DNA from 3 places in the Streptomyces sp. NPDC102258 genome. Region 3 is predicted to be linked to each of the others. Evidence: riboswitches for the same ligand, from Rfam matches in the RefSeq annotation. Region 3 holds a riboswitch; each other region holds the start of a gene.
What was found. A riboswitch is a leader RNA that binds a small molecule or an ion and turns the genes downstream of it on or off. The one in region 3 is predicted to bind cobalamin.

Region 1 (5,894 bases), on a different contig from region 3:
TCAGCTCCACGTCGAAGTGGTCGGGGTGCAGGACGCCGCGGGCGGTGCGGGTCTGCTCCCAGGCCGGGAGGGGGCCGCTGCGCTCGGCGAGGTCGCAGGAGGCCTCGTACGCGGCCAGCATGATGCGCTCGGAGAGCTTGGTGGACAGGGCCTTCGCCTCGGGGGAGTCGAAGGGCAGCTTCAGCTTGAAGAAGACGTCCTGGAGGCCCATCGCGCCCAGGCCCACCGGCCGCCAGCGGGAGTTGGAGCGGCCCGCCTGCTCGGTCGGGTAGAAGTTGATGTCCACGACGCGGTCGAGGAAGGTCACCGCGGTGCGGACGGTCTCGTCCAGGCGCTCCCAGTCGATGTCGCCGTCCACGACGAAGGCGCCCATGTTGACCGAGCCGAGGTTGCAGACGGCCGTCTCGCCGTCGTTGGTGACCTCGATGATCTCGGTGCAGAGGTTGGAGGAGTGGACGACCGTGCCCGGCTCGGCGGTCTGGTTCGCCGTGCGGTTGGAGGCGTCCTTGAAGGTCATCCAGCCCTGGCCGGTCTGCGCGAGGGTGCGCATCATCCGGCCGTACAGGTCGCGGGCGGGCATGGTCTTGCGGGCCAGCCCGTCGGCCTCGGCCTTGCGGTAGGCGGCGTCGAAGTCGTCGCCCCACAGGTCGACCAGCTCGGGCACGTCGGCGGGGGAGAACAGCGACCACTCGGCGTCGGCGTTGACCCGGCGCATGAACTCGTCCGGCACCCAGTGGGCGAGGTTCAGGTTGTGGGTGCGGCGCTGGTCCTCGCCGGTGTTGTCGCGGAGCTCCAGGAACTCCTCGATGTCCGCGTGCCAGGTCTCCAGGTAGACGGCGGCGGCGCCCTTGCGGCGGCCGCCCTGGTTCACGGCGGCGACGGAGGCGTCGAGGGTCTTCAGGAACGGCACGATGCCGTTGGAGTGGCCGTTGGTGCCGCGGATCAGCGAACCGCGGGCGCGGATGCGGGAGTACGACAGGCCGATGCCGCCGGCGTGCTTGGACAGGCGCGCGACCTGGTGGTAGCGGTCGTAGATCGAGTCCAGCTCGTCCAGCGGGGAGTCCAGCAGGTAGCAGGAGGACATCTGCGGGTGGCGGGTGCCGGAGTTGAAGAGCGTGGGGGAGGACGGCAGGTAGTCCAGGCGGCTCATCAGCCGGTAGAGGGAGGCGACTTCCTCGACGGCCTGGACCGAGTCGTTCTCCGCGAGGCCGCACGCCACGCGCAGCATGAAGTACTGGGGGGTCTCGATCACCTGACGGGTGAGGGGGTGGCGCAGCAGGTAGCGGCTGTGCAGGGTGCGCAGGCCGAAGAAGCCGAAGCGGTCGTCCGCGCCCTCGGCGAGCGCGTGCGCGACCAGGGCGTCGAGCCGGGCGGCGTGGAGGGCCACGAACTCGGCGGTGCGGTCGGCGATCAGGCCCTCGCGGTGACCCACCGCGACGGACTCGGCGAAGGAGGTGGACCCCTGGCCCGCGGCCTCGTCGGCGACGGCCAGCGTGAGCAGGCGGGCGGCGAGGCGGGAGTACGCCGGGTCCTCGGAGATCAGCCCCGCGGCTGCCTCGGTGGCCAGCCCGCGCAGTTCGGCCTCGTCCGCGACGGAGCTGCGGCCGCGCAGGGCGGCGGCGGCGACCCGGCCGGGGTCGGTGTCGGGGAGGTCGGCCGTCAGCTCGGTGAGGGTGCGCAGCAGCGCGGCCCCGGGGCCTTCGGCTGCGGGCTGGTCGGACTCGGCGCGCGGTGCGGCGGGCGCGATGGTCACGGGGGGAGCTCTCCCTCGCTCGGCCCGGTCATCGGTGGGGCGGAGCACGGGCGGGCGCATGCGGGCGTGCGGGTACGCGTACCCCACCGCATGGCGTCCCCCGGCCCAACCGCGAGGCCCGGACGTGGTCGGCACCCGGATCGGTCGAGCCGGGCGCGCTGTCGGCAGGTCCTCGGACTTGCGGAGCACGAAAGGGTGCACTTCATACCGTTGCGGGACAGTTCCGGATTCGCACCGGATTCCCCTGCGGCGACAGCAGCCCTGAGCATACATGTGGGGGCGCCTGGATGCGGTAGCCCCCACATGTAGTGTCGGCCCACAACGCCGCGTCCCGGTGAGGTACCTCTCCGCTATCGTCGGAGACAGCACCGTCGAGGAAGGTGAGCGAGGCATGACCGTGATGACCCACAGGCCCCACATGCCGACCGAGGACTTCGAGGCCGTGGCACGCATAGCGGCTCGCGAGCGGGAGGGGACGCGGCTGGAGTTCATCGACGGGGTCATCAGGAGCAAAGCCATGCCGGACGGAGACCACGGTCGGATCATCCAGTGGCTGCTCAAGATCTGCCTGCAGTCGCGGCCCGATCTGTTCCTGCATCCGGGGCAGGGGATCAAGGCGGAGGAATACCGGACCGGGCGGGCCATCCCCGATGCGGTCCTGGCGCATCCGGACGCCTTTGTCGGCCACGGTGACTGGGTCGATCCCGAGCCGGTCCTGATGGCCGTCGAGGTGACCTCCTGGGATGCCGACACCCACCGGCGGGACCACGTCGAAAAGCCCCGCGCCTACGCGGAGACCGGCATTCCCGTCTACCTCCTGATCGACCGGGCCAAGTGCGAGGTCTCCGTCTACAGCCAGCCCCACGGCCGACGGTACGAGAGCGTCCACATCGTTCCGTACGGCACGGACATCGCCCTCCCCGACCCGGTCGGCATCACTCTTCAGACCGAGGTCCTCAAGGACTGGGTGCGCTGACCACGACGAAGGGCCGCCCCGTTTCACGGAGCGGCCCTTCGGGGGTGGCGGGGGGTCAGCAGCAGTGGAAGCCCTCGCGGGGGTCGGCCTCGCGGGAGTCCGTCCGGGCCCGTTCGAAGGCCCGGCGGGTCAGGACCTCGGCGTGCGGGTCGTGGGAGCGGGCGTGGGCGACGTAACGGTCGTACGCGGCCTCGCCCGAGAACTCCCGTACGAAGTACCGCGCCTTCGCCAGCGCCCCGCGGACCCGGCTCACCGGACGGGCTCCGCGGCCCGGCCGCCGCCGCTGTCGAGGCCGGCCGCGGCCATCTCGGCCTTCTCCTCGGCGGTCGCGATCAGCCCGGCCGGGGCGACGATCCGCGACTGGCTCCACGGCACCTCGGAGAGCCGCACCGAGCCCGGGTCGGAGACGGCCCGCAGGCAGGTCCGGGCCGCGTCCGCCAGCACGATCAGGATCAGCACGGCGAACAGCACCGACAGGACGCCGTCGACCGTGGCGTTGGTGACCACGGTGTGCATCTCGTCCATGTTCTTGGCGGGCGCCAGCACCTTCCCGGCGTCGATCCCGCCCTGGTACTTGTCCCGCTGCGCGAAGAAGCCGACCTTCACGTCGTCGGAGAAGACCTTCTGGTAGCTCGCGGTGAGGGTGACGGCCACGTCCCAGGCGAGCGGGACGGCCGTGATCCACGCCCACTTGAGCCGGCCCGACTTCACCAGCAGCGTGGTGCAGACGGCGAGCGCCACCGCGGCCAGCAGCTGGTTCGCGATGCCGAACAGCGGGAAGAGCTGGTTGATGCCGCCCAGCGGGTCCTTGACGCCGACCCACAGGAAGTAGCCCCAGCCGCCGACCACGACCGCGCTCGCCGCCCAGACGCCCGGCTTCCAGCTGACGTCCTTGAAGGACTTGTGCACGTTGCCGAGGGTGTCCTGGAGCATGAAGCGCCCCACCCGGGTGCCCGCGTCCACCGTGGTCAGGATGAAGAGCGCCTCGAACATGATGGCGAAGTGGTACCAGAAGGCCTTCATCCCGGACCCGCCGACGACGGAGGAGAAGATGTCCGACATCCCGAGTGCGAAGGTCGGCGCACCGCCCGTACGGGACAGCAGGCTGGTCTCCTCGACGTCCTTCGCGGCCTGCGCGAGGGACTCGGGGCTGATGGCGAAGCCCAGGTGGGTGACGGCCTCGGAGGCGGTCTGGACGGTGGTGCCGATGACCCCGGCCGGGGAGTTGACCGCGAAGAAGAGGCCGGGCTCGATGATGCAGGCGGCGATCACGGCCATGATGGCGACGAAGGACTCGGTGAGCATCGCGCCGTAGCCGATGACCCGGACCTGGGTCTCCTTCTGGATCATCTTCGGGGTGGTGCCGGAGGCGACCAGCGAGTGGAAGCCGGACAGCGCCCCGCACGCGATGGTGATGAAGACGAAGGGGAACATCGAGCCGGCGAAGACCGGGCCGTCGCCGCGCGAGGCGAAGTCGGTGACCGCGGGCATCCGCAGCGTCGGCATCGCGATGACCACGCCGACGGCCATCAGGCCGATGGTGCCCACCTTCATGAAGGTGGACAGGTAGTCGCGCGGCGCCAGCAGCAGCCACACGGGCAGCACCGAGGCGATGAACCCGTACGCGATCATCCAGATGACCAGCGTCTCCTTCTCCAGGGTGAAGAAGCCGGCCCAGGAGGACTCGGCGACCCAGCCGCCCGCGACGATCGCGAGGAGCAGCAGGGCGACGCCGATGACGGAGACCTCGGTGACCCGGCCCGGCCGCAGGACGCGCAGGTACACGCCCATGAAGAGGGCGATCGGGATGGTCATGCCGATGGAGAAGACGCCCCACGGCGAGTGCGCCAGCGCGCCCACGATGACGAGGGCGAGCACCGCCAGCAAGATGATCATGATGACGAAGACGGCCAGGAGGGCGGCGGCTCCGCCGACCGGGCCGATCTCGTCCCGGGCCATCTGGCCGAGCGAACGCCCGTCGCGGCGGGTGGAGAAGAAGAGCGTCACCATGTCCTGGACGGCGCCCGCGAAGATCACGCCCGCCACGATCCAGATGGTGCCCGGCAGGTAGCCCATCTGCGCGGCGAGCACCGGTCCGACCAGCGGGCCCGCGCCGGCGACGGCGGCGAAGTGGTGGCCGAAGAGCACGCGCCGGTCGGTGGGGTGGAAGTCGACACCGTTGTCGAGGCGTTCGGCGGGGGTGGCGCGGGTCTTGTCGAGCTTCAGGACGCGGTGCGCGATGAAGCGCGCGTAGAAGCGGTACCCGATGGCGTACGAGCCCAGTGCGGCGGCGAGCAGCCAGGCGGCGGAGATCTCCTCGCCGCGGGACAGCGCCAGCACGCCCCAGCCGATGGCCCCGACGAGGGCCACGGCGACCCAGACGGCGATGGAGCGGGGGGTGAGCCCGCCCGACGGTGCTCCGGAGGATCCGCCCGAAGGGGATGGCGAGCCAGGCCGGACGCCTGGACCCGCCCCGTTCCCGGATGTTGGTGCCCGATCTATACCTGTTGCTTCCGGTTCCGGCATGATCCTCGTCCCCTCGTTGATCATCTGCGTAAGCGCAGGGAATCTACGGGGGCCCGACCGGTGGACGTAAGCCCCCGTCCGCATAGCGGTACGAGCGTCCACCGCGGGTCGAACGCGAGTCAACCATCTGCTACAAGGCGGGCCTGCGCAGGCGGGCTACGAACTTGTAACGGTCGCCGCGGTACACCGAACGTACCCATTCGACCGGTTCGCCGTCGGCGTCGAGCGAGTGCCGGGAGAGCATCAGCATCGGCAGGCCGACGTCGGTGCCGAGCAGGCCGGCCTCGCGCGGGGTGGCCAGCGAGGTCTCGATGGTCTCCTCGGCCTCCGCGAGCCGGACGTCGTACACCTCGGCGAGGGCGGTGTAGAGGGAGGTGTACTTGGCGAGCGAACGGCGCAGGGCGGGGAAGCGCTTGGCCGAAAGGTGGGTGGTCTCGATGGCCATGGGCTCGCCGCTGGCCAGCCGCAGCCGCTCGATGCGCAGGACCCGTCCGCCGGTGGCGATCTTCAGGAGTCCGGCGAGGGTGTCGTCGGCGGTGACGTAGCCGATGTCCAGGAGCTGGGAGGCCGGTTCCAGCCCTTGCGCCCGCATGTCCTCTGTGTAAGAGGAGAGTTGCAGTGGCTGGGAGACCTTCGGCT
Region 2 (5,894 bases), on a different contig from region 3:
CGGGGCCGGCCTGTTCCTCGTGTACGAGGCACCGCTGATCGCGCTGGCCGAGCGGCTCGGGATACCCCTGGCCTACGCGACGACCACCGATGTGGCGCGGGAGAAGCGGCTGCTGGAGGGAGCGGCGGCAGTGCTCTCCCTCGGCCACGACGAGTACTGGTCGCCGGAGCAGCGCGAGCACATCACGGCAGCCAGGGACGCGGGCACCAACCTCGCGGTGCTGGGCGCGAACTGCTGCTTCCGCCGCATCCGGCTGGAGGCCTCCGACCTCGGGCCGGACCGCACGGTGGTCTGCTACAAGTCCTCCTACGCCCAGGACCCCGGCTTCGCACGGGGCCACCCGGCCACGGTCGACTTCCGCTCGGCGCCCGGCGCCGACCCGGAGAGTGCGCTGCTCGGCGTGATCTACGACGGCTACCCGGTGGACGCCCCGTACGTGGTGACGAACCCGGGACACTGGCTGTTCGCGGGGACGGGCGCGCGGGCCGGCGACAGCTTCGCGCACCTGGTCGGCGTGGAGTACGACAAGGTCGACACCGGTTTCCCGACGCCCCGCCCGATCGAGATCCTGGCCCATTCACCGGTGGTCTGCGAGGGCCGGCCCAGTCATCAGGACTCGGCGTACTACACCGTGCCGAGCGGGGCGGGGGTCTTCGCGACCGGCACGATGCGCTGGGTCGAGGCCCTCGACGCGGCCGGCGACGGGCACGGCGGCGCCGGCCACGGCCTGGACGCGCGGGCCGGGGCGCTGACGAGGCGGGTGACGGAGAACCTGCTGCGGGTCTTCTCGGCGGGCCCGGCCGGCCGGACGCACCCGGCACGCGACAACGTCGGGGAGGTCTACGGGACACGGTGACGAAGATGGCGACATATCGGTGGCCTTCCCCTGACGGGCTGTTTAGGATCACCTGCACGGCATCGCGTGCCGGTCACCGGCCGGGTGAGGCATGGAGGTGCCGTGACGTGCCTTGCGGAGGCATCCACTCATGTCGATCCAGCTGAATCACACGATCATCCACTGCCGTGACAACCGGGAGTCCGCCGCCTTCCTCGCGGAGATCCTCGGCCTCGAAGCCGGCCCCGCGTGGGGTCCCTTCGTCCCGGTGACCACCGCCAATGGGGTCACCCTGGACTTCGCCACCAGCCCGGACGGAACCATCGCGGCGCAGCACTACGCGTTCCTCGTCTCGGAGGCCGAGTTCGACGCCGCCTTCGAGAAGATCCGGTCGGCGGGCATCCCGTACTTCGCCGACCCGCACGGCAAGCTGCCGGGCGAGATCAACCACAACGACGGCGGCCGCGGGGTGTACTTCCCGGACCCGAACGGGCACGGGATGGAGCTCCTCACCCGCCCGTACGGCGGCTAACGGGGCACTCCCGGGGAGCCGGGGCCGCCCGGAACGGCTGCCCCGGCTCCCGGTCGCGGGTCGATCGGGGTGAGGATTCCGAGCCGGTCCTCGACGGCCTGCGCCGCGGCCAGGCGCAGGTCCTCGCGGAACGCCCGCCCGACGATCTGCACCCCGGTCGGCAGCCCGTCGGCGGCCCGTCGGCGGCCTCGCGGGCTGAACGCGGAGCCTAAGCCCGACCCCACCGGCGCGGGGGACGTCAGGGCAAGTAGACGATGCTGGGAGCGCCCGTGGTGGGGTGGACGCCGACGTGCGTACGGACGCCGTAGACGCGGGCCAGCAGTTCCTCCGTCAGCACCTCGCCCGGCGCTCCCGCCGCGACGATCCGGCCGGCCTCCAGCACGTACAGCCGGTCGCAGAAGGACGCCGCGAGGTTGAGGTCGTGCAGGACCAGCAGGCTCGTCGCGGGGAGCCGGCGCACCAGGCCGAGCACCTCCAGCTGGAAGCGGATGTCGAGGTGGTTCGTCGGCTCGTCCAGTGCGAGCAGGCCCGGTTCCTGGGCGAGCGCCCGGGCTACGAGCGCGCGCTGGCGTTCGCCGCCGGAGAGCTCCTCGAAACGGCGCCCGGCGAAGGCGGACGCGCCGACGGTCTCCAGCGCCGCGTCGACGCGCAGCGCGTCCTGCGGCCCGTCCTGCTCCCAGAACCGCTTGTGCGGGCTGCGGCCCATGGCGACGACCTCACGGACCGTCAGCCCGAGGGTGTCGGCCGCGTCCTGCGGGACCGCCGCCACCCTCCGGGCGCGCGCCTTGACACCGAGCGTGCCCGCGTCGGTGCCGTCGAGCAGCACCCGTCCGCCGGAGGGCCGGAGGGTGCCGTAGACGCACCGCAGCAGTGTGGTCTTGCCGCTGCCGTTCGGCCCGACCAGTCCGACGGTCTCACCGGGGCGGGCGGTGAGGTCGACGCCGTGCAGCAGGGTCTGCCCGTCGGTCTCGTAACGCACGGCCTCCACGGCGAGTTCCACCGGCCGCCCGACGGTCTCCATGGGCCCCGTCATCCGGCCACTCCTTCGCTCCGGCCGGACCTGCGCAGCATCCACAGGAAGAACGGTCCGCCCACCAGCGCGGTGACCACGCCGACGGGTATCTCCTCGGGCGCCGCGGCCGTACGGGCGACCAGGTCGGCCAGGGTCAGGAACACCGCCCCGCCGAGCGCGGCGACGGGCAGCAACGCCCGGTGCCCGGCGCCGACCACCATCCGGGCGGCGTGCGGGACCATCAGCCCGACGAAGCCGATCGCTCCGCTGTAGGCCACCAGCACCCCGATGACGAGGGAGGTGAGGACGAAGACGGCCGCCCGGAACCGGCCGGTGTCGAGCCCGAGGGTCCGCGCGCCCTCCTCCCCCGCGAGCAGCAGGTCGAGCGGCCGGGCCAGGGCGACGAGGACCGCGGTGCCGACGAGCAGCGCGGCGACGGGCAGCGCGAGTTCGTCCCTGCGGGCCCCGCCGAGGCCGCCCAGCGTCCAGAAGAGCACGGAGCGGATCTGGTCGGGGCGCGCGGACAGCACGAGCACCAGGCTGGTCAGGGCGGACAGGACGTACTGCACGGCGACTCCGGCCAGGATCAGCCGGCCGGTGGTCATCGTGCCGCCGCGCCGGGCCGTCGCGTAGACGGCGACGAGCGCGGCCATGGACCCGGCGAACGCGGCGAGCGGCACCCCGGGCCCGCCCGCGAACCCGGCGGCGCCGGCGCCCGCGGCGCTGCCGAAGACGATGACGAGTACGGCGCCCGCCGAGGCGCCCGAGGAGGCGCCGAGCAGGAAGGGATCGGCCAGCCGGTTGCGGACGAGGGCCTGGAGCACGGCGCCCGCGACGGCGAGTCCGGCGCCGACGACCGTCCCGAGGACCACCCTCGGCATGCGGACGTCCCACACGATGGAGGCGAAGGCCCCGCCGCGCGCTCCGGGTCCGGCGAGCACGAGGTCGAGGACCCTGCCGGGACCGATGCGTACGGGGCCCAGCGCGAGCCCCGCCACCGCGGACGCGCCGAGCAGAACGGCGAGCAGGACGAGGACGGCGGCGGTCCGGCGCCGCTTCACGGGGCGTCGGGGTGCAGCTGGCGGCCCAGGGACTCGACGGCGTCGGCGACGCGTACGCCGAGGACGGCGGAGGACAGCGGCAGCACGACGAACCGGCGGTCCCGGATGGCGGGAACCCCCGCCAGCGCCGGGTCGTTCACCAGGCGTTGCTTCTTGGACTCGACGGTGGTGCCGCCGTAGTCGTAGATGAGGACCACCTCGGGCTTGCGCTCGATGACCTTCTCCCACGACACGTCGCCGAAGGTGTCCTTGAGGTCGGCGAAGACGTTCGTCCCCCCGGCCAGGGAGACGATCTCGTTGCCTATGCCGCCACCTCCCGAGGTGAAGGCGGAGCCCTCGCCGGAGTCGTAGACGAAGACGGACGGCTTCGGTCCGTCCTTCACCCGTGCGGTCACGGCGTCGACGCGGCGCTGCTCGTCGGCGATGAGCGCCGCGCCGCGTTCGGGCACGCCGAAGGTGCGGGCGACTTCGGTGATCTCGGTCTTCAGCTGGGCGAGGCCGACGGGCCCCTCGGTGCAGTACTCCACGCTCAGGCGGGAGTCGATGCCGGACTTCGCCAGTCCTTCGCGGTCGCGGCCCTGCGCCTTGTCGAAGGCGCTGGCGTAGCCGCCGTACACGAAGTCGGGGCCGGCGGAGAGGAGGACCTCCCTGGAGGGGTACTCCTTGGCCAGCACCTTGGTCTTGTCGTAGGCGGCCCGGTAGGCGGGGAGCACGGAGTCGTCGAGGTAGGCCGTGCCCGCGATCCGGTCCTGGAGCCCGAGGGCGAGCATGATCTCGGTGGCGTGCTGGTTCATGGTGACGGCCCGCCCCGGCGGGGCCTGATAGGTGCTGGTGACACCGCAGTTGGTGACGGTGTACGGGAACCCGAGCGCGGCCTTCGCGCCGGAGTCGGGCCGGTCCGCCCCGGCGGGTCCGCCGCAGGCGGCGAGCGGTAGCAGGCAGGCGAAGGCGGCAGAGGAGCGCAGGGCGGCGCGGGAAGAACGCGACATGGGAAGGCCTCTCCGGGGGATCCTCGTCCCCGGTCGAAGTGAAGAGGCGGCGCGTCAGTGTCTGACTCCCGGGATCCCGCGGACGGGATTCCGGTCACAGTGGCGGGACCGCACCGGATTCGCACCGGTTTCCTGTCCTGCGCCGCCCGGACAACCCGGCCAAGTCTGCCAGAGGCCGCCTTTCACCCGTAACGCCGGTCGCTCCCCCGATCGCACCGGGCCCGAATACGCCGGAGGCCCGGACCGGGTTCCGCAGGGCAAGGGCGGCAGGGCTCGAAGGCGCGACGATCCACCGTTTTCGCGGCCGCAAGTTACCTCGCCGTATGTAGTGACTTGTTTCGCGGTCGCCGTTAGAACTTGTTCTCACTCCATCGAGAGTGAGGAAGGTCACATGCGTGACAAAAGCCTGCACAGCAAGGTTTCCAAGGGCGTTTCGCGTCGTGGATTCATCGCTGGAACCGGTTCCATTCTTGGAGCCATGGCCCTCGCGGTCAACACGACACCGGCCCAGGCGAAAACCGTCGTCGGTACCGCCGCCGCGAACGCTCCGATCGACTCCGGGGCCCACGTCCCGGCGCTCGTGATCGGCACCGGCTACGGCGGCTCGGTCGCCGCGCTGCGGCTCGCCCAGGCCGGGGTCGACGTCCACATGATCGAGATGGGCATGGCCTGGGACACCCCCGGCAGCGACGGCAAGATCTTCGCCAACACCACCAAGCCCGACTACCGTTCGTACTGGCTGCGCACCCGGACGAAGGCCCCGCTCAGCAACTTCCTCGGCTTCCCCATCGACAAGGACGTGCCCCGGTACACGGGCATCCTCGATGCCGAGGAGATGGGCGGGATCATCGTCTACCAGGGCCGCGGGGTCGGCGGCGGCTCGCTCGTCAACGGCGGCATGGCGGTGACGCCCAGGCGGCAGAACTTCCCGGCCATCCTGCCCTCGGTGGACGCCGACGAGATGTACTCGACCTACTACCCGCGCGCCAACGCCGGGCTCGGCGTGGGTCTCGTCGACCCCAACTGGTTCGAGACGGTGGACTGCTACCAGTTCGCCCGGGTCGGCCGCAAGCACGCCCAGCGCTCCGGCTTCCCCTTCGTCTTCGTCCCGGACGTCTACGACTGGGACTACATGAAGCAGGAGGTCGCCGGGACCGTCCCCAAGTCCGCGATCGACGGCGAGATCCTCTACGGCAACAACGCCGGCAAGAAATCGCTCCAGAAGACCTACCTCGCCGCCGCGAAGGCGACCGGCAAGGTCGCCATCTCGCCCCTGCACCGGGTCACCACCGTCTCCCCCTCGGGCGGTGGCGGCTACGCGGTCGTCATGGAGCAGCTCGACACCACGGGGGCGGTCGTCGCCACCAAGACGGTCACCGCCGACAAGGTGTTCTTCGCGGCGGGCAGCGTGGGCACCAGCAAGCTCCTGGTCGCGCTGAAGGCCACCGGCGCGCTGCCCAACCTG
Region 3 (5,894 bases):
CTGGCCCGTCTCCCACGCCAGCCGGGAGGGGACGGCCTTCGGGTCGACCGAGTAGAAGTTGCGGCCGGTCGGCAGGACGTTGACCAGGCCGCGCAGCGGGGAGCCGGAGGGGCCCGCCGGTACGAAGTCGCCGTCCAGGGCCCGGACGACGTGCGCGATCTCGTCCGTGGTGCCCGCCAGGCGCGGGACGACCTCGCGGGCGGCAAAGGCGAGGACGTCCGCCACCGCCGCGGGGTGGCCGGCGGCGACGGAGGCGACCGCGTCCGCGGACCAGCCGGCGTCCTCCATCGCCCGGACCAGGGCGCGGGCCGTCTCCTCGACGGCGTCCGCCGAGGTGCGGGTGGGGGCCGACTCGTCCAGGCCGAGGGCCTCGCGCAGGCCCGGGAGGGCCGTCGTACCGCCCCAGATCTGGCGGGCCCGCAGGATCGCCAGGACCAGGTTGACGCGGGCCTCGCCGGTCGGGGCGCCGCCGAGGACGTGCAGGCCGTCGCGGATCTGCGCGTCCTTGACCTCGCACAGCCAGCCGTCGACGTGGAGGAGGAAGTCGTCGAAGCCCTCGTCGTCCGGGCGTTCTTCGAGGCCCAGGTCGTGGTGCAGCTTCGCCGCCTGGATCAGCGTCCAGATCTGCGCGCGGATCGCCGGCAGCTTCGCCGGGTCCATGGCGCTGATCTGCGCGTACTCGTCCAGGTGCTGTTCGAGCCGGGCGATGTCCCCGTACGACTCGGCGCGCGCCATCGGCGGCACCAGGTGGTCGACCAGGGTGGCGTGCACGCGGCGCTTGGCCTGCGTGCCCTCGCCCGGGTCGTTGACGAGGAAGGGGTAGATCAGGGGGAGGTCGCCGAGGGCGGCGTCCGGGGCGCAGGAGGCGGAGAGGCCGGCGTTCTTGCCGGGCAGCCATTCGAGGTTGCCGTGCTTGCCCAGGTGGATCATCGCGTCGGCGCCGAAGCCGCCGTCCTCCGCGCGCGCCTGGATCCAGCGGTACGCGGCCAGGTAGTGGTGCGAGGGCGGCAGGTCCGGATCGTGGTAGATCGCGATCGGGTTCTCGCCGAAGCCGCGCGGCGGCTGGATCAGGATCAGCAGGTTGCCGCGGCGCAGCGCCGCGAGGACGATGTCGCCCTCGGGGTTCGCCGAACGGTCCACGAACATGTTGCCGGGAGCCTCGCCCCAGTGCTCCTCGACGCTTTCGCGGAGCTCGGCGGGCAGTTCGGCGAACCAGCGGCGGTAGTCGGCCGCCGGGATGCGGACCGGGTTGCGGGCGAGCTGCTCCTCGGTCAGCCAGTCCTGGTCGTGGCCGCCCGCCTCGATCAGCGCGCGGATCAGCTCGTCGCCGTCGCCCGAGACGAGGCCGGGGATATCGGTCGCCGGGCCGAAGTCGTAGCCGCCCGCGATGAGGGTGCGCAGCAGCTCCACGGCGCTGGCCGGGGTGTCGAGGCCGACGGCGTTGCCGATGCGGGAGTGCTTGGTGGGGTACGCCGACAGGACGAGGGCGATCCGCTTGTCGCGGCGCTCGATGTGCCGCAGCCGGGCGTGGCGCACCGCGATGCCGGCGACGCGGGCGGCCCGCTCGGGGTCGGCGACGTAGGCGGGCAGGCCGTCCTCGTCGATCTCCTTGAAGGAGAACGGCACCGTGATCAGGCGGCCGTCGAACTCCGGGACCGCGACCTGGGTGGCGGCGTCGAGCGGCGAGAGGCCCTCGTCGTTCTCCTCCCAGGCGCCGCGGGAGCCGGTCAGGCACAGGGCCTGGAGGATCGGTACGCCGAGCGAGGCGAGGGCGCCCGCGTCCCAGGACTCGTCGTCCCCGCCCGCGGAGGCGGTGGCCGGGCGGGTGCCGCCGGCGGCCAGGACGGTGGTGATGAGCGCGTCGACGCCCGCCAGCTCGGCCAGCAGTTCCGGCTCCGGGGTGCGCAGGGAGGACACGTACAGCGGCAGGGGGCGGCCGCCCTTGGCCTCGATGGCCGCGCAGAGGGCGTGCACGAAGGCGGTGTTGCCGCTCATCTGGTGGGCGCGGTAGTAGAGCACCGCGACGCGCGGGCCCTCGGCCGACTCGGCGGCGGGGCGCTCCAGGTGGCCCCAGGTGGGGGAGGCGGCGGGGGGCTCGAAGCCGTGGCCGGTGAGGAGCACGGTGTCGGAGAGGAAGCGGGCCAGCTGGTCGAGGTTGGCGGGGCCGCCGTGCGCGAGGTAGGCGTGCGCCTCGGCCGCGATGCCGATGGGGACGGTGGAGGCCTCCATCAGCTGGGCGTCCGGGGCCTGTTCGCCGGTCAGCACCACGACCGGGCGGGTCTGGCCGGGGGCCAGGAGGACGTCGAGGCCCTCCTGCCAGGCGCGGAGGCCGCCGAGGAGGCGTACGACGACCAGCCCGACGCCGTCGAGGAGCCCGGGGAGGTCGTCGAGGGGGAGGCGGGAGGGGTTCGCGAACCGGTACGGGACGGGGCCGTCCGCGGCGGCGCGAGCGCTCAGCAGATCGGTGTCGGACGTCGACAGCAGCAGGATCATGCGGCGGCAGGCCTTCCTCGGGGTTTCCGCGCCCCGGGCAGTGAGGACGACGGGAGTTCCTGACTCACCCCGCCGATCGCTCCGCGGGGTTCACAGTGGCGGGACCGCGCCGGAATCGCACCGGGCTTCCTCCCATGTCGCCGTCCTCGGCGATGACGGGCCGAACGGCCCGTCGGAAGGTCATCCTAGGCGGCGTCGTCCCTGGCCGGGAGTGGGGGTGGCCCGCTCGGGCGGGAGCGCGGGGGACCTGCCCCGGGGGCCGCGCCGCGAAACGCCGACGGGGCGGCGGGAACCGTACGGGGGAGGGGGCTGCGGGGTGGGGAGGGTGGCGTCTGACACAGGCCGGGCGTGGGGAATCGTGGGTATGCTCGCGGCCATGCCCCAGCCCCCTTCCGTCACATCGCGGGACGAACCCGTCATACGGGACCGCGGTGACGCCTGCCCCGGCGCGCTGCGCCTGCACGCGGCGGACGACGGGTTCCTGGCGCGCGTCCGGATCCCCGGCGGGCTCCTCGACGGCCCGGCGGCGGTGGCGCTGGCCGACGCCGCCGACCGGCTCGGCGACGGCCACCTCGACCTCACCTCGCGCGGCAACGCGCAACTGCGCGGCCTCGGCGCGGCCTGCGGCGGGGAACTCGCCGCGCTGCTGGACCGGGCCGGGCTGCTCCCCGCGCCCTCGCACGAGCGCGTCCGCAACATCGTGGCCTCCCCGCTGACCGGCCTGGACCGCTCCGGCCTGCCCGATGTGTCGGCCTGGGTGCCGGAGCTGGACCGGCTGTTGTGCGCCGATCCGGCGGCGGCCGGGCTCTCCGGGCGCTTCCTGTTCGCCCTCGACGACGGGCGCGGCGACGTGGCCGCCCTCGCCGGAGACGTCGTCGTGGTCGCGCGCCCCGACGGCACGGCCCTGGTGTCCACCGCCGGCGCCCGGGAGGGCGTCCGCGTCGCGGCGGAGCATGCCCCCCGGGCCGCGCTGCTCGCCGCCCGCCACTTCCTCGACGCCGCCCGGTCGGCCGGTACGCGAGCCTGGCGGGTGAGCGAACTGCCCCCCGAACACGCCCTGGATACCAACGAGTTGGCGGGTCGGCTGGCCGCCGCCGGGATCACCGGCCGGGTCGCGGACGCGTCCGTGCCCCCGCCGGGTGACGGGCCCGAGCCGGGGCTGGTGCGCGGAGCGGACGGGCGGGCCGCGCTGTCCGTACTGGCCCCCCTCGGCCGGCTGAGCAGCGGCCAGTGGCGCACGCTGGCCCGAGCGGGCGGCCGCGCGGGGCTGCGGCTGACACCCTGGCGCGGGATCGTCGTCCCCGGACTGACCGGGCCCTCGGCCGCCCGCGCGCTCGCCGCCGCCGCCGACGCCGGCCTCGTCACCACCCCCGAAGACCCCTGGCGCTCCGTCACCGCCTGTACCGGGCGGCCCGGTTGCGCCAAGTCCCGGGCCGACGTACGCGCCGACGCGCTGGCCCTCGTACGGCGGACGCCCGGGCCGCTGCCCGTGCACTGGTCCGGATGCGAACGCCGCTGCGGGCATCCGCGCGCCGCCGCCTGGGTGGACCTCGTCGCCACCCCGGACGGCTACGAGGTCTCCGCGGCCGGCCGCGCCCCCGCGACCGTCCGGCACCCAGATCTGGCGGCGGCCCTGACGACCGCCCGCAGCACCACCCAGTGAAGAAATGAGCGAGTACACCGTGTTCGAGTACGAGAAGGACGGCGCCGCGATCTACCGGCAGTCCTTTGCCACGATCCGCGCCGAGGCGGACCTTTCCGGGCTGCCCGCCTCCGTCGCCCAGGTCGCGGTGCGCATGATTCACGCCTGCGGGATGACCGACCTGCCCGGGGACCTCGGCTACACCCCGGACGTCGTGCTGCGGGCGCGCGCCGCGCTGCGCGCGGGCGCGCCGGTCCTGTGCGACGTGCAGATGGTCGCCAGCGGCGTCACCCGCAAGCGGCTGCCCGCCGCCAACGAGGTGATCTGCACCCTCTCCGACCCGGCGGTGCCCGCGCTCGCCGCGAAGATGGGCACCACGCGCAGCGCCGCCGCCCTCGAAGTGTGGCGGGACCGGGGCCTGTTGGAGGGCTCGGTGATCGCCGTCGGCAACGCGCCCACCGCGCTGTTCCGGCTGCTGGAGATGATCGAGGAGGGCGCCCCGCGCCCGGCCGCCGTGATCGGCGTGCCCGTCGGCTTCATCGGCGCCGCCGAGTCCAAGGACGCGCTCGCCGCGCACCCCTCGGGCCTGGACCACCTGATCGTGCGCGGCCGGCGCGGTGGCAGCGCCATCGCGGCCGCCGCCGTCAACGCGATCGCGAGCGAGGAAGAATGAGCAAGCTGTACGGCGTCGGGCTCGGCCCCGGCGACCCCTCTCTGATGACCCTGCGGGCCGTCGAGGCCATCGCCGGAGCCGACGTGGTCGCCTACCACAGCGCCCGCCACGGCCGTTCCATCGCCCGCTCGATCGCCGCGAAGCACCTGCGCTCCGACCACATCGAGGAACCGCTGGTCTACCCGGTCACCACCGAGACCACCGACCACCCCGGCGGCTACCAGGGGGCGATGGAGGAGTTCTACGAGGCCGCCGCGGCCCGCCTCGCCGCGCACCTGGACGCCGGGCGCACCGTGGCCGTCCTCGCGGAGGGCGACCCGCTCTTCTACAGCTCGTACATGCACATGCACAAGCGGCTCGCCGACCGGTACCCGACCGAGGTGATCCCCGGCGTGACCTCCGTGAGCGCCGCCGCGGCCCGCCTCGGCACCCCGCTCGTCGAGGGCGAGGAGGTGCTGACGATCCTGCCCGGCACCCTGTCCGAGGAGGAGCTGACCGCACGCCTCGCCGCCACCGACTCGGCCGTCGTCATGAAGCTCGGCCGCACCTTCCCCGCCGTGCGGCGGGCGATGGAGGCCGCCGGGCGGCTGCCGGAGGCCCGTTACGTGGAGCGCGCCACCATGGAGGGCGAGCGCACCGGCCTCCTCGCGGACACCGACCCGGACAGCGTGCCGTACTTCGCCGTGGCCGTCGTGCCGAGCCGGACCGGCAACCCGGGCAGCGTGCCCTCCGGCCCCGGACAGGTCGCCGTCGTCGGCACCGGGCCCGCCGGGCCGCTGTGGCTGACCGCCGAGACGCGGCGGGCGCTGGCCGACGCGGAGGTGCTCGTCGGGTACACCACGTACCTGAACCGGGTGCCCGTACGGCCGGGCCAGGTGCGGCACGGCTCCGACAACAAGGTGGAGTCCGAGCGGGCCGAGTTCGCCCTCGACCTCGCCCGGCGCGGCCGGCGGGTGGCCGTGGTCTCCGGCGGTGACCCGGGCGTCTTCGCCATGGCCACCGCCGTCCTGGAGGTGGCCGCGCAGCCCGCGTACGCGGACGTGCCGGTACGGGTGCTGCCGGGGGTGACCGCCGCCAACGCGGCGG

Region 1: another riboswitch for cobalamin. It lies ahead of ACZ6ZT_RS09410 (ribonucleoside-diphosphate reductase subunit alpha); the one in region 3 lies ahead of cobN (cobaltochelatase subunit CobN).
Region 2: another riboswitch for cobalamin. It lies ahead of ACZ6ZT_RS01970 (ABC transporter substrate-binding protein); the one in region 3 lies ahead of cobN (cobaltochelatase subunit CobN).

Annotation. Positions count from the first base shown of each region.
Region 1 is NZ_JBVJLO010000004.1:320,948-326,841, reverse strand. It holds gene ACZ6ZT_RS09410 (ribonucleoside-diphosphate reductase subunit alpha) at 1-1,753, opposite strand, end outside; cobalamin riboswitch at 1,900-2,032, opposite strand; gene ACZ6ZT_RS09405 (Uma2 family endonuclease) at 2,145-2,729, shown strand; gene ACZ6ZT_RS09400 (CstA-like transporter-associated (seleno)protein) at 2,785-2,982, opposite strand; gene ACZ6ZT_RS09395 (carbon starvation CstA family protein) at 2,979-5,255, opposite strand; gene ACZ6ZT_RS09390 (GntR family transcriptional regulator) at 5,386-5,894, opposite strand, start outside.
Region 2 is NZ_JBVJLO010000001.1:420,356-426,249, reverse strand. It holds gene ACZ6ZT_RS01995 (N,N-dimethylformamidase beta subunit family domain-containing protein) at 1-856, shown strand, start outside; gene ACZ6ZT_RS01990 (VOC family protein) at 987-1,367, shown strand; gene ACZ6ZT_RS01985 (hypothetical protein) at 1,364-1,591, opposite strand; gene ACZ6ZT_RS01980 (ABC transporter ATP-binding protein) at 1,606-2,388, opposite strand; gene ACZ6ZT_RS01975 (FecCD family ABC transporter permease) at 2,397-3,440, opposite strand; gene ACZ6ZT_RS01970 (ABC transporter substrate-binding protein) at 3,437-4,429, opposite strand; cobalamin riboswitch at 4,465-4,604, opposite strand; gene ACZ6ZT_RS01965 (GMC oxidoreductase) at 4,821-5,894, shown strand, end outside.
Region 3 is NZ_JBVJLO010000025.1:35,755-41,648, reverse strand. It holds gene cobN (cobaltochelatase subunit CobN) at 1-2,493, opposite strand, end outside; cobalamin riboswitch at 2,534-2,659, opposite strand; gene cobG (precorrin-3B synthase) at 2,870-4,156, shown strand; gene ACZ6ZT_RS31125 (precorrin-8X methylmutase) at 4,161-4,808, shown strand; gene ACZ6ZT_RS31120 (precorrin-2 C(20)-methyltransferase) at 4,805-5,894, shown strand, end outside.